DNA from 2 places in the Ensifer sp. R-19 genome. Region 1 is predicted to be linked to the other one. Evidence: riboswitches for the same ligand, from Rfam matches in the RefSeq annotation. Region 1 holds a riboswitch; the other holds the start of a gene.

Evidence for each region. A riboswitch is a leader RNA that binds a small molecule or an ion and turns the genes downstream of it on or off. The one in region 1 is predicted to bind FMN.
Region 2: it holds a riboswitch for FMN, as region 1 does, so the genes downstream of both, ACN9MO_RS05200 (DMT family transporter) here and ACN9MO_RS11510 (6,7-dimethyl-8-ribityllumazine synthase) in region 1, are expected to answer to the same signal.

What each region holds. Positions count from the first base shown of each region.
Region 1 is NZ_CP184569.1:2,339,756-2,347,404, forward strand. It holds gene ACN9MO_RS11495 (ABC transporter permease) at 1-428, shown strand, start outside; gene ACN9MO_RS11500 (ABC transporter ATP-binding protein) at 440-1,501, shown strand; gene ACN9MO_RS11505 (TfoX/Sxy family protein) at 1,597-1,941, shown strand; FMN riboswitch at 2,119-2,270, shown strand; gene ACN9MO_RS11510 (6,7-dimethyl-8-ribityllumazine synthase) at 2,362-2,835, shown strand; gene ACN9MO_RS11515 (low temperature requirement protein A) at 3,214-4,497, opposite strand; gene ACN9MO_RS11520 (RpiB/LacA/LacB family sugar-phosphate isomerase) at 4,654-5,094, opposite strand; gene ACN9MO_RS11525 (triose-phosphate isomerase) at 5,138-5,905, opposite strand; gene ACN9MO_RS11530 (DeoR/GlpR family DNA-binding transcription regulator) at 5,902-6,687, opposite strand; gene ACN9MO_RS11535 (sugar phosphate isomerase/epimerase family protein) at 6,788-7,649, opposite strand, start outside.
Region 2 is NZ_CP184569.1:1,057,628-1,065,276, reverse strand. It holds gene ACN9MO_RS05205 (esterase-like activity of phytase family protein) at 1-595, opposite strand, end outside; gene ACN9MO_RS05200 (DMT family transporter) at 684-1,598, opposite strand; FMN riboswitch at 1,677-1,842, opposite strand; gene hupB (DNA-binding protein HupB) at 1,968-2,243, opposite strand; gene lon (endopeptidase La) at 2,464-4,884, opposite strand; gene clpX (ATP-dependent Clp protease ATP-binding subunit ClpX) at 5,259-6,536, opposite strand; gene ACN9MO_RS05180 (ATP-dependent Clp protease proteolytic subunit) at 6,820-7,452, opposite strand.

The DNA.
Region 1 (7,649 bases):
TGCCGCTGACGGGCTCGCTGACGGGGACCAACATCCTCCTGATGTTCGGCTACGCGACGCTCGCTCTGCCCTACATGTACCGCGCGGTCGACACCGGCCTTCGCACCATCGACGTCGCCACCCTGACCGAAGCCGCCCAGAGCCTCGGCGCCGGATGGGCCACGATCCTCGCCAAGATCATTCTGCCGAACGTGCTCGTCGCGGTGCTTTCAGGCGCCTTCCTGACCTTTGCCATCGTCATCGGCGAGTTCACCATGGCGGCACTTCTGAACCGCCCGGCCTTCGGCCCGTACATGCAGCTCTTGGGCGCCAACCGCGCCTATGAGCCTGCCGCACTCGCCGTTATCGCATTCGGCATCACCTGGGGCTGCCTCGGCCTCATCCAGCTCGTCTCGCGCTTCCAAAAAAGCGCGCCTCCCAAGGCCTGAGGACCGCACCCATGAGTTTTCTGTCACTCACCAGCATCAAGAAGTCCTTCGGCCCTGTTCACGTCGTGCACGATTTCGACATGGACATCGAGAAGGGCGAATTCGTCTCCTTCCTGGGTCCGTCCGGCTGCGGCAAGACGACCGTCCTGCGCATGATCGCCGGCTTCGAGACACCCTCCGCCGGCTCTATCGTGATCAACGGCAAGGACCAAGGGTCGTTGAAACCCAACCAGCGCAACATCGGCATGGTGTTTCAGGCCTATGCGCTGTTTCCGAACATGAACGTGCATGACAACGTTGCCTTCGGCCTCAAGGTCGCAGGCACTGACAAGTCGGAGATCGACGCACGGGTGAAGCAGATGCTCGGGCTGATCAAGCTCGAGCACCTGGCGGACCGCTTCCCCTACCAGCTCTCCGGCGGCCAGCAGCAGCGCGTGGCGCTTGCCCGCGCCATTGCGGTCAAGCCGCAGGTGCTGCTGCTCGACGAGCCGCTTTCGGCGCTCGACGCCAAGATCCGCGTGTCGCTGCGCGAAGAAATCCGGCAGATCCAGCAGCAGCTCGGCATCACCACGGTCTTCGTCACCCACGACCAGGAAGAGGCGCTGTCGATCTCCGATCGTATCGTCGTCATGAATGCCGGACGTGCCGACCAGATCGGCACCCCCTTCGAGATCTACAACACGCCGTCAACGCGCTTCGTCGCTTCCTTCGTCGGCACGCTGAACATCATCGAGGGCAAGGTCGCGGATCCGGCCTCGGGCGCCGTAACGATCGGCAACCAGCAGGTGGCTCTGAAAGACCCGATTGCCGGCATGAAGGGTGGCGACAGCATCTCGCTGGCGTTGCGCCCTGAAGCGGGCTCGATTGCCGAAGGGGCGCAAGGCGATACGGCGCTTGCCGGCGAGGTCGTCTCGACGAGCTTCCTCGGCTCGGTCATCCGCACGCGGCTTCGCGTCGGCGACGATGTCATCTCCTTCGACATGTTCAACAATCCGGGCGTAACCCCGCCGGTCTCGGGCGACAACGTCACCCTGCGCTTCGCCGCCAAGGACCTGCTCGTTATTCGCGAGTAGGCCTTGCAGAAGACCGATGAACGCTGGCGCGCAGGGCGCCAGCGAGTATGCAGCGGTTCGTTGCACCATTGCCGGAGACCCGCGAGGTTGCAATCATGGCCAAGGCTGAACCAAGTGCCTTCGTCAGGCATATCCAGGATGAACTCTCCGATCTCGGGCCTGTTCAGATTGACCGCTTCTTCGGCGGCTGGGCCTACGTCGTCGCAGACAAGCGCTTTGCCGTCAGCATCAAGGACCGCCTCTATTTCAGGGTTGATCAGGCGCTGAAAGACGCGCTTATCACAGAGGGTTGCCAGCCGTTCACCTATGAGAAGGGCGGCAAGACCGTGGTCGTGCATCGCTTCTACGAAGCGCCTGTCGACTGCCTCGACGATCGCGACGCCCTCCTCCACTGGGCCGGACGCGCGGTTACCGCGGAAGACGACGATCTGCGCGGATAAGTGCCACGCGGTCGGAATGTTGCCGCCATGACTGCATGGCAACCTGACCATCCGGATTAATGTCCTGGCGGGAACGAATTTGTCCTCACCAGCACCCCACAAGCAAAAATCTGTCGTGATTTCCGCTCTTTTCGTCGCGGCGTGCGTTTGACCGGGCAATCCCGGCCTATATAGTCGCGGTGTTCTCAGGGCGGGGCGAAATTCCCCACCGGCGGTAGCGAGAGAAACCTCGAAGCCCGCGAGCGCTCTGGGAGCTTACGCTCCAGGGGTCAGCAGATCCGGTCGAATTCCGGAGCCGACGGTCACAGTCCGGATGGAAGAGAGCAAGCAGGAACGTGGGCCCCGCGACGGGACCTCACGCGCATGCATGTTCGCCCGACGGGATCATTGGAAACGCCAAACCCTGGAAGGCTTGAGACCATGACTATTCTTTCCCACCCCACCGCCAAGATCGCGATCGTTCGTGCCCGCTGGCACGCCGACATCGTCGACCGCTGCGTCGACGCCTTCGTCGCGCAGTGGACGAAGCTCGGCGGCTCGGCGGCCGACGTCGAGATCTTCGACGTGCCGGGCGCACTCGAAATCCCGCTGCATGCGCAGACGCTGGCCAAGACCGGCCGCTATGCGGCGATCCTCGGCACCGCCTTCGTCGTGGATGGCGGCATCTACCGCCACGACTTCGTCGCCGGCACCGTGCTCGACGGCATGATGCGCGTCCAGCTCGACACCGGCGTGCCGGTGCTTTCGGCCGTGCTGACGCCGCACAATTTCCAGGAAAGCGAGCCGCTCATCGCCTTCTTCCGCGAGCACTTCGTCACCAAGGGCACGGAAGCGGCCAACGCCTGCTCGCAGATTTTGGATGCCCGCGCCAAGCTGGCGCTTGTCAACGCCTGATCGTCTGCGGCTCCGAAGTGAGCCTGCCTGGCGGGTGCGCCGTAAGCGCGCTGCCCCTCATCCGGCCTGCCGGCCACCTTCTCCCCGCTTGCGGGGAGAAGGACACGCGTGGCTCCTTGTCACCCAAACTCATCCTCTCTCGAGAACGGCCGGCCCCCCTGAGGTCAATCAGAGCCATCCCGCCAGCGAGAGCTCTCGTCCCCTCTCCCCGCCTGCGGGGAGAGGGTTAGGGTGAGGGGCAGAATTGCTCTCAGATCATGCCGAACTCGCAGCCCCCCGGAACGCCACAAGCACTCCCGTTGAATCCACTTGTGAGCCACCTGATTCAAGCCGGCAGCCCCAGCCGATAAGCCCCTGTCTCGACTCTCAAATTCGCGCCTACCGCGCCGCCTCGCCGTCCTGCAGGCTGCGCTCCAGCGCCGCCATCCGGTGGCGGTGGCCGCCGGCCTCGTAGCCGACGATGGTGACGACGGGCGCGAGCGTCAGGATGATCAGGCACATCGCCATATCGAGCCCAAGCATCGCCACGACGACGGACGCGATCAGCACCAGCGCCGTGCCGCAAAGCAGCCAGAGATGCAGCCGGTTCGTCTGCCGCAGCAGATACGCGTACATCGCGTAGAGCAGGCCGATGTATAGTCCGACTGGAACCGCGACTGTCAGCACAGTTGCGACCGAGCTGATATGGGCCTTGTGCTCGATATAATAGGCCGCCACGTGCAGCCCGGCGCCGGTGGCGACTATCGCGGCGAAGATCGGTATGTGGCCATAACCCCAGACGAAGGACCGCTTGAGGCGGTGGTGGTGCAGCACCTCGGCGCTCGGCAAAAGGAAATAGATCCACCACATGCCGAAAGTGAGCCCGGTGCCGGCGAGGCAGACGAGCGCAACGTCGAGGTTCCAGCCCTCGCCCTCGACCACGGCAGAGATCGAGGCGACCGTTCCGACCACCCCTTCCCCGAGCGCGATGATCGCCAGCAGCCCGTAACGCTCGGCGATGTGATGCGCATGCCAGGGCGTGCCGCCATAGTGCATCTCGGCAATGTAGGGGCCGAGCATCTCGATCGCCGTCAGCGCGACGACCATGGCAAAGGTCACCGCCAGCGAGAAGTCGAAGAAGATCAAAACGATCCAGCCAAGCTGGGCGACGCTGATCGCCTTCACATAGGCCATGCAGGCTTCCCGCCGCGCCGGATCCTGCCGGCTGGCGCGCAGCCACTGGAAGACCATCGCGACGCGCATGACGACATAGCCGAGCACCATGACGCCGTTGTTGAGGTGCTCGCCCTTGTCGATCGATTCGAACATCGGCGGCAGGCCGATCGCCAGGATCAGCACGCCGACCATCTGCACCATGGTGACGCTGCGAAAGATCCAGTCGTCGGTGTCGTAGGCCGAAGCGAACCAGCTGAAGTTGATCCAGGCCCAGCAGATGGCGAAGGTGGCAAAGCCGAAGCCGATCAGCCCTGCGGTGAAGTGGCCCTCGGCGAAGAGATGCGCGAGCTGCGAGGCGGCCAGGCTGAAGGCGATGACGAAAGTGAGGTCGAACAGGAGTTCGAGTGTCGTCGCAGTCCTGTGATGTTCGTGCGTATCACGTCCACTCATGCGCGCCACGTGGTGGTGAGCGCTCGGATGCGGTTCAGTCGAGGTTGCTTCGCTCATGCGGTAAGGTCCCTGCTGACGATCTGCAAGCATATTCAAATATTTGCGGAAGCGTCGTCAAGGCGTGGTGCGCGCCAGATACGAAAACGCCCGGCATCTCTGCCGGGCGTCTCGTCACGATGCCTGAGGGAGGATCAACGGGCGTCGCGATGTTCTTTATGCCTTGGCAGCATCGAGACGGTCGATCGCTTGCACGTTGCCGGCCGAAGCGCCCTGCGGATCGAATTCGGACGCAAGCCAGGTATCGACGATCGATTTCGCCAACTCCGGCCCGATGACCCGCGCACCCATGGTGATGATCTGGGCGTTGTTCGACTTCGCCGCACGCTCGGCCGAATAGGTGTCGTGCGTCAGTGCTGCACGGATGCCCGGCACCTTGTTGGCGGAGATGCAGACGCCGATGCCCGTGCCGCAGAACAGGATGCCGCGGTCGTGCTTGCCCTCGACGACCTGCTGCGCCAGCTTCTGCGCGAGATCCGCGTAAAAGCCGGACTGGCTGAGGTCTACGACCTCGACGTCGGCCCGGCCCGCGAGATGGGCGGCAATGACGTCCAGCAGGGGCTTGCCGGCGCTGTCTGCCCCGATTGCAATCTTCATGATTGTTCCTTTCCATTCTTCAGGAACTGCCGCGGCCGAAGGCTCAGATCGCCTTTACGACACGCTGCAGAATGTCGAGATAGCCGGCGACGTCCCAGGCGGAGCGGCCGATGAAGAGGCCGTCGATATGCACCTGCGCGATCAATTCTTCGCAGTTGCCGGGATTGACGCTGCCGCCATAGAGCACCGGCACGCGCCGGCCGAGCGCCGCTTCGGCGACGTCGGCGATGCGCTTGTGGCGCTCGTCCGCATAGTCCGATGTCGCGGGAATGCCGTTGACGCCGATCGCCCAGACCGGCTCGTAGGCAAGCAGGATGGTCGCCTGCTTCGCCTCGCCTTCGAGAAGCGCCAGTGCGCCTTCGACCTGACGCCTCAGCACCTGATCCGCCTCGCCCGCTTCACGCTCGGAAAGCGTCTCGCCGATGCAGATCAGCGGCACCAGACCATGGCGCACGGCGGCTGCCGTCTTCAGGCCGACGGTGCGGTCGGTCTCGCCGAAATGCTCGCGCCGCTCGCTGTGGCCAAGCTCGACCACGTCGACGTTGCAATCCGCAAGCATCAGCGGCGACACCTCGCCGGTCCAGGCGCCGGCATCGTCCCAATGCATGTTCTGCGCGCCGACCTTGACACTGGTTGCGGCAAGCCGCGCCTTGACCTCGCGCACCGCCGTGAACGGCGGGATGACGAAGCGCTGGACACGATCGTCGCGCGTCGCATCGGTAGCGGCCAGGCCATCGGCAAAGACCATCGCCTCGGCCAGCGTCTTGTTCATCTTCCAGCTGGTGCCGACCCAGAGCCCGGACTTGTTCATGCTTTCTCCGATGCCTTGCTATTGCCGACCCTGACCAGCCGAATGCCTGCCTCTTCGAGTGGTGCTGCATGCTCGGCAGCCACTTCGGCGCCGGTCAGCACCGCATCGAAGGCATCGAGGCCGGTCAGGAAATGGAGCGCCGAGCGCCCGAATTTGTCGTGGTCCACCAGCAGGTATTTGCGCTTGGCCGCCTTCACCATCAGGCGCTTGGCCTGCACCACCTCCTGGTCCTGGTGGAAGGCCGTCGTCCCTTCGATTGCCGAGCTCGACAGAAAGGCGATGTCGACGCGCAGCGACCGAAGCGCCTCGTCGGTGACGATGCCGAAGAAGCCGTTGAACTTCTTGCTGTACTGGCCGCCGAGCGCGATGACGTTGATGCCGGCAGTACCCGAAAGGCTGGTGATCACGCCAAGATTGTTGGTGATGACCGTCAGCGGGCGGATGTCGCGGATGCACTCAGCGATCGCGCCCGTCGTCGAGCTGTCGTCGATCAGGATGCTCTGCCCGGGCTCGATCAGCCCCGCCGCATATTCGGCGATCCGCCGCTTTTCGGCGGTGGCGATCTTCTCACGGTAACGGAAGTCGCTTTCGAATTGTGGGCTCGACTGGATCGAGGCGCCACCATGCACCTTGCGCAGCAGGCCCGCCTGTTCGAGGTCGTCGAGGTCGCGATGCACCGTCATCTTGCTGACGCCGAAGCGCAAGGACAGGTCTTCGACGGACGCCGCTCCGGCCTCCATCAGCACATCCATGATCGCCTGTCGCCTGTCTTCCGGCTTCATCATCTCGGTCCCGATCACGCGCAGCCATGGCCGCGCTCACCGTGAGAAGATAACACCTATTTGTGATATTTCAATTTCTATGGTGTGATTTTGTGATCTTTCAATGTGATTTCTGTGGGCGATTGAAACCGGTATCGATGTGGGGTTCCCAGAACTCCACCGACTCCCGGATCATCTCCACGACGGTGTGGTCGGTCGGCTCGCGCTCGCGGAAGGAAAGCTCGAGACAGATCTCGTTGTCGGTGCCGCCGCCAGCCTTGACCGCGCCGATCAGCTTCTCCGGCGTGATGCGGCCGTCCCGGTTGTAGGCAGCGGTAAACGGCCAATGGCCGCCCTTGTTCATTGATGACTGCTTGATGTGGATGATCGGCGAACGCTCGGGAAACGCCCCGGCCCAGGCATAGGGATCGATATCATCGGGATTGTCCGAGGTGACGTCGCCATGGTCGATGTCGACCATCATCTTCATTGGAATCGGCAGATCGGCCTCGGCCAGCCGCCGGTCGAGCGATCGGCATTCCTCGATCGTGTGGCCGAATTCGCGGCCGACCGACATCGGCTCCCAGAAGACGTAGGAGAGCCCCGCCGCCTTGCCGTGCTCTGCCACTTCGCGCCAGCATTCGATGGCGATCCGCATCATCTCCTCGCGCCGCGCCGGATCGTCGTAATCCCTCAGCGTGAAGATCGCGAACTGCGTGCCCATGCCGGAGGCGCCGAGCTCGGCGGAGATATCGGCAAAGGTCTTGAACCAGTCGACATAGTAGCGCCTCACATCCGGATCCGGATGGCCGAAATGGTTGAGCCGGCCATAGGGGCCGGTCATGCCCGAGGTGATCTTCACCCCGGTGCGGTCCAGCGCTTTGCGAAACTGCCTGACGGTCTTGGCGATCGTCGCCGCCGGCCAGCCCGGATTGACGAATTCATGCGTCAGCTGCACGTAGCCGATGCCGATCTTCTCGGCG
Region 2 (7,649 bases), 1.3 Mb from region 1:
CGCGCTTCAGCGAGCCGCAATCGGCAACGCCGTCCTTCAAGGACAGGATCACCAGATCGCCGGCCGGCATCTGCGGGATCTTGCCGTCGTTCACTTCCTCGTCGCGCTCGTTTTCAATGGCGATGGCTGCAAGCGTACGGTCCTTGTTGACGGCAACCGAGTCCGGCTGACCGCCGAGATCGCAGGTCGCATCCACCTTCTTCGACGCCAGGTCGACGATTGCCAGAAGACCGGAAGGCTTGACGAAGCTTTCGCGCGTGTTGACCGCAACGAGCGCCTTGGCGCCGGCAACAGTAACGGAGGTCGGCTCACCGTCGAAAGAGATTGTGCCGGCTGCCTTCGGCGCCTTGGCATCGGTGATGTCGATCAGGCCGACGCGCTTGCCCGGGCTGTCGGAGTAGATCAGCGTATTGCCGTCTTCGCTGGCCGTGATGATCTCGGCGGACGTCGGCGCTTTGCGCGCGTCACCATCGGGCAGATTGTCGGCAACGGCAAAGGACGCAATACGATTGAATACAGGTTCAGCCGCCGCAGGAAATGCCGCGGAAGCAAGAAGGACGGCCGCGAACGCGGTCACGCGCGAAGTAATGATCATTGAAATCCCCCATGGAGAATACTGAAAACATGGGGGTTCTGCGCGACTGCGATGACAGCCGAATGACACCGGCCGGATTTTACACCGTTCAGGTTGCAACAGCCTCCCGTTCGCGCCGACTCTCGTTGCGCATGATGAACAGTGACGCGCCAAGGATCAGGACCGCACCGAACCAGAGATAGCCTGTCGGTGCGTAACCGAAGACCAGCCAGCCGGCAAAGACATTGAGCGGCAGCTTCAAATCATCGAAGGGCTGCACATAGGCGGCGTCGGCAACCGTATAGGCGAGCGTCAGCAAATATTGCGCGAACACTGTCATGACCCCGGCGAGCACGAGAAGGCCGAGCGCCATGCCCTGCGGCACCGCGAAACCGGCCGTGAGCGCAATGGCGCCATTGATCGGGGTCAAAAGGACAAGCAGCCAGATGGTGATGGTTTCGGGACGCTCGCTGCTCGTCAGGCTCTTGGTGATGAGCGACGAGGCGCCCCAGAGCAAGGCGGAGAGGATCGGCAGCAGCGCTGCCCAGGTGAAGCTGTCCGACCAGGGTTCAAGAATGATCATCGCACCGGCAAATCCGACCGCGGTCGCGGTCCAGCGGGCCGGACCGACGCGTTCGCCGAGAAACAGGCGAGCGCCAAGGATGATGAAGAACGGCGAGGTCATCACCAGGGCAATCGCCTGCCAGATCGGCACATGCGCAAGGCTGGAGACCCAGGCCCCGACGCCGAAGGCCGCGAGGGCCACGCGCACGACGTGGCGCCACGGGTAATCGGTGCGCATCGCCGAAAGTCCGACGCGCCGCAGGAACGGCAAAGAAAAGAGAAGGGCGAAGGCATATTGCCAGAAGGCCGTGGCGGCAGCGGGAAAGCCGAGTTTCATCGTCAGCCATTGGGTAACGACATTGAGCCCGGCGAAGGCAATACCGGCCAGCACCATGAAGCCGGCACCGGCCATGGCGCGCGAGGAGGACAAACCGAGGGAAGTCTGATTCATGTCACGCATCCTGAGAAATGGACAAACACAAATCAGGACGCATGAGCGCACGGCACGACGCCGGGCAGCCCTGCTCTTCGTGCCGACGACCATTCTCTTTCATCCGGACTATGACCGTCGGCTCCGGAATTGCACCGGATCTGCTGACCCCTTCCCCGCTTCAGGAGAAAGGCGCTCGCGGGCTTGGGTCACCGCATGATGTTGCAGCGCCCTTACCGCCGGTGGGGATTTTCACCCCGCCCTGAGAATGGGCAAGCCGTAGAGCAAATGGCAGGAGGCCGCAAGGGCAGCCCCCCGGAATGCGAAAGGGTCCGGCTTTCGCCGAACCCTCGAATACCTGGACTGCCGGCCTCGTGTCCGGCCGCCAAGCAAATCTGATCAGCCGTTGACGGCGTCCTTCAGGCCCTTGCCGGCCGTGAACTTCGGCACGTTGCGGGCCGGGATGTCAACTTCCGCACCCGTGGACGGGTTGCGGCCCTTCGAGGCTTCGCGGCGCGAAACCGAGAAGTTGCCGAAGCCGACCAGGCGAATGTCGCCGCCGCTCTTCAGCTCGCCCTGGATGGTCTCGAAAACTGCATCAACTGCAGAAGATGCGTCGGTCTTGGAAAGTCCGGCCTTCTCAGCAACGGCAGACACGAGCTCATTTTTGTTCATGTTTCCACCCCTTTCAGATTGGTTCGAAACGACTGTGTTTTAAGCCGCGGCGGCTTGCGCATCGCCCGCGTCTTGCCTTTCCCAATTGCGCCTAATCCCTTGGAATGCAAGGCTTGCAGGGCGCTTTTACAACAAAAAAGACCGGCCAGAGGCCGGTCTTCCCAATTTTTCTGCAAAATGGGCGCCGCGTGAGGTCGCTGCGCCCATTCACCGGCACTTTTTAGTGGGCGATCGAGGAGCCTGCTTCGTCCTGCGAATCAACCACTGCGACGGTTGCCGGCTCCCTTGCCGGGTCCCATTCGATCGGTTCCGGCATGCGCGCCAGAGCGTGTACAAGCACCTCGCCCATCCGCGAAACCGGGATGATTTCGAGTGCGTTCTTCACGTTATCCGGGATCTCGGCGAGATCCTTGGCGTTCTCTTCGGGAATCAGCACCTTCTTGATGCCTCCCCGGAGCGCTGCCAGCAGCTTCTCCTTGAGACCGCCGATCGGCAGCACGCGGCCGCGCAGCGTGATCTCGCCGGTCATCGCGACGTCCTTGGAGATCGGGATGCCGGTCATGATCGACACGATCGCGGTTGCCATGGCGACACCGGCCGACGGACCATCCTTCGGCGTCGCACCTTCCGGCACGTGCACGTGGATGTCGCTCTTGTCGAACATCGGAGGCTCGATGCCGAAATCGATCGCCCGCGAGCGGACATAGGACGCCGCCGCCGAAATCGATTCCTTCATCACGTCACGCAGGTTGCCGGTGACCGTCATGCGGCCCTTGCCGGGCATCATGACGCCTTCGATCGTCAGCAATTCGCCGCCGACCTCGGTCCAGGCAAGACCCGTGACCACGCCGATCTGATCGTCGCGTTCGGCTTCGCCGTGACGGAAGCGCGGAACACCAAGGTAGTCGTTGATGTTGTCCGCCGTGACTTCGACCGTCTTCGTCTTGCCCTTGATGATCTCGGTCACCGCCTTGCGGGCGAGCTTCATCAATTCGCGCTCGAAGTTACGAACACCGGCTTCCCGCGTGTAGGTCTGGATGACCGCCATCAGGGCTCCGTCAGTCACGGAGAACTCCTTCGGCTGCAGCGCGTGGTCGCGGATCGCCTTCGGCAGCAGATGCCGCTTGGCGATCTCCAGCTTTTCCTCTTCGGTGTAGCCGGCGATGCGGATCACTTCCATACGGTCCATCAACGGCGCCGGAATGTTCAGCGTGTTGGCCGTGGTGATGAACATCACGTTGGACAGGTCGTATTCGACTTCAAGGTAGTGGTCCATGAAGGTCGAGTTCTGTTCCGGATCCAGCACCTCGAGCAGAGCCGACGACGGATCGCCGCGGAAGTCCTGGCCCATCTTGTCGATTTCGTCGAGCAGGAACAGCGGGTTGGACCGCTTCGCCTTCTTCATCGACTGCACCACCTTGCCCGGCATGGAGCCGATATAGGTGCGGCGGTGACCGCGGATCTCGGCTTCGTCACGAACGCCGCCGAGCGCCATGCGCACATATTCGCGGCCGGTCGCCTTGGCGATCGACTTGGCGAGCGAGGTCTTGCCGACGCCGGGAGGGCCGACGAGGCACAGGATCGGACCCTTGATCTTCGACGAACGCGCCTGCACGGCGAGATACTCGACGATGCGTTCCTTGACCTTATCGAGACCGAAATGATCCGTGTTGAGCACGTTTTCGGCATGGTTCAGGTCGGTCTTGATCTTCGACTTCTTGCCCCAGGGCAGACCGAGCAGCCAATCCAGATAGTTGCGAACCACGGTCGCTTCCGCGGACATCGGGCTCATCTGGCGCAGCTTCTTCAGTTCAGCGTCAGCCTTTTCGCGCGCTTCCTTGGAGAGCTTCGTCTTGGCGATGCGCTCCTCGATCTCGGCCATCTCGTCACGGCCATCCTCGCCGTCGCCGAGTTCCTTCTGGATCGCTTTCATCTGTTCGTTGAGGTAGTACTCGCGCTGGGTCTTTTCCATCTGGCGCTTGACGCGCGAGCGGATGCGCTTTTCGACCTGCAGGACGGAAATCTCACCTTCCATGAAGCCGAGCGCCTTTTCCAGACGCATCTTCACGCTGGTGGTCTCCAGCATTTCCTGCTTCTCGACGATCTTGATCGACAGGTGCGAGGCGACCGTATCGGCCAGCTTCGAATAGTCTTCGATCTGGCTGGCGACACCGACGACCTCGGGGGAGATCTTCTTGTTGAGCTTCACATAGCTCTCGAACTCGGAAACGACCGAGCGGCTCAGCGCTTCGATTTCGACCGGATCTTCTTCCGGCTCGCTCAGCGTATGCGCGGATGCCTCATAGAATTCGTCGCGCGGCGTGTAGCCGTCGATCTTGGCGCGCGCGCGGCCTTCGACCAGCACCTTGACGGTGCCGTCGGGCAGCTTCAGCAATTGCAGGACATTGGCGATGGTGCCGACTTCATAGATCGCGGACGGTTCCGGATCGTCGTCGGTGGCGTTGATCTGGGTGGCAAGCATGATTTGCTTGTCGGTGCCCATGACTTCCTCAAGCGCACGGATCGACTTTTCGCGGCCGACGAAGAGCGGCACGATCATGTGCGGGAAGACCACGATGTCGCGGAGCGGCAGAACCGGGTAGGTCGCGCTTTCAGTCGCCGGTGACGTTTTGTTCGTCATGTCATTTCCTTTCCGTCCCGATTTCGGGCCCGTTCCCGGGAGCCCCGCAGGCACTCCCGGTTGTCATATTTTCCACATCAAAGTGGAGTGCCACCGCGTCCATTTCAAGGCTGGACGCGACACCCACCAATCGTGGCCGGGTCCTTCTGACTACGCATCATTTCTGTTGCGGGCCTTGCGACGGAGAACGAGGCTCAAGGACGCGCAACGATAAAGGTCCTTCATTGAATCGTCACATCATTGCGTTGTTTGAGACACTTTAGCAACAATCGAATTGTGAAATCTGCGCTCGGGCGGCTTTGTCTCAACAGCTAAGTGCGCGAACATGAAAAAGCCCGCACAAGGCGGGCTTCTCAAACGATAATTCGGCGTTATCAGGCCGAAACGTTGGTCTTTTCGTCCGACCGCTCGGAGTAGATGTAGAGCGGCCGCGCCGCGCCCTTGACCACCTCGTCGGAGATGACCACTTCGCGCACGCCTTCGAGCGTTGGCAGCTCGAACATCGTGTCGAGCAGGATCTTCTCCATGATCGAACGGAGGCCGCGGGCGCCGGTCTTGCGCACGATCGCCCGGCGGGCAATCTCGCGCAGCGCGTCCTCGTGGAAGGTCAACTCGACGTCTTCCATCTCGAACAGGCGCTGATACTGCTTGATCAGAGCGTTCTTCGGCTCGGACAGGATCTGGATCAGCGCATCTTCATCGAGATCTTCGAGCGTCGCCAGAACCGGCAGACGGCCAATGAATTCCGGAATGAGACCGAACTTGACCAGATCTTCCGGCTCGAGTTCGCGCAGAACCTCGCCGACGCGGCGATCTTCCGGCGAGCGGACCGTCGCGCCGAAACCGATCGAGGTCTTCTCGCCACGGGCGGAGATGATCTTGTCGAGGCCGGCAAACGCACCGCCGCAGATGAACAGGATGTTGGTGGTATCCACCTGCAGGAATTCCTGCTGCGGATGCTTGCGACCACCCTGTGGCGGCACCGACGCAACAGTGCCTTCCATGATCTTGAGCAGCGCCTGCTGCACGCCCTCGCCCGAAACGTCACGGGTGATCGACGGGTTGTCGGACTTGCGGGAAATCTTGTCGACTTCGTCGATGTAGACGATGCCGCGCTGCGCGCGCTCGACGTTGTAGTCGGCGGCCTGGAGCAGCTTGAGGATGATGTTTTCGACGTCTTCACCGACGTAACCGGCTTCGGTCAGCGTCGTGGCGTCGGCCATGGTAAACGGCACGTCGATGATGCGGGCGAGCGTCTGGGCGAGATAGGTCTTGCCGCAGCCGGTCGGGCCGACGAGCATGATGTTGGACTTCGCCAGTTCGACGTCGCTGCCCTTGGCGGCATGCGCCAGGCGCTTGTAGTGGTTGTGCACGGCCACCGAGAGGATGCGCTTGGCCTGCTGCTGGCCGATGACGTATTCGTCGAGGACCTTTATGATTTCCTGAGGGGTCGGCACACCGTCGCGGGACTTGACCATCGAGGTCTTGTTCTCTTCGCGAATGATGTCCATGCACAGTTCGACGCATTCATCGCAGATGAAGACGGTCGGTCCGGCAATCAGCTTACGGACTTCGTGCTGGCTTTTGCCGCAGAACGAACAATAAAGCGTATTCTTCGAGTCACCGCCGTTGCTTCCGCTGACCTTGCTCATTTCCACTTCCTTCCAGCACGCCGGACACTTCAAGCGAAGTATCGCGGACCACTCAATTCGCCCTGTAGCCTATCCTCACGCAGGGCTTCCGGGAGTACTTACCGCACCTGGGCGACCATGCCCGATGCGGCTGCAACGACTCTCCCAACTCATCCGAACACTATGCCCTCAGAATCCAACATAGCATTAACGGTCCATATTACCGGCTTTACCCTGACGATAAAGCCCTTGAGCCATTACAATTGTGTCACAATTACATCTATCGCGACACAAAAGCGCGTTATCAGGCCTGCTCGGTGCCTTCGATCTCTTCGCGCGAGGTCAGTACCTTGTCGACGATACCCCACTCCAGAGCTTCGTCCGCGCTCATGAAATGGTCGCGATCGAGCGTCTGCTCGACTTCCTCGTAGGTACGGCCGCAATGCTTGACATAGACCTCGTTGAGGCGGCGCTTCATCTTGAGGATGTCGCGGGCATGGCGTTCGATATCGGAAGCCTGGCCCTGGAAACCGCCGGAGGGCTGATGAACCATGATGCGCGCATTCGGCGTGGCGAAGCGCATGTCCTTGTGGCCGGCCGCCAGGAGCAGCGAACCCATCGAGGCCGCCTGGCCGACGCAAAGCGTCGAGACCGCCGGCTTGATGAACTGCATCGTGTCGTAGATCGCCATACCGGAGGTGACGACGCCACCCGGGGAATTGATGTAGAGCGCAATTTCCTTCTTCGGGTTTTCCGCCTCGAGGAAAAGGAGCTGGGCGCAGACGAGCGTCGCCATCTGATCTTCGACCGGACCGGTGACGAAGATGATGCGCTCCTTCAGAAGGCGCGAAAAGATATCGTAGGAACGTTCACCGCGGTTGGTCTGTTCAACTACCATCGGCACCAGTGCCAGGGCGGTATCAACGGGATTTCTCATATCGAACCTTCATCAATCGGGCTCGCAAAACCTTTGCGAGCCGGGAATCACGGGATTTGCCTTCTGTCCTTACATAGAGTGTCAACACCCTTCACTTCAAGTCGCGAAGCTTCGATAAGCTTAATCGAAGCCCCCTTTGCTGCGAAGTTCGGCGCTCCTCCACACATGGTTGTCAATAGAACCTTTTTTCGCCGACA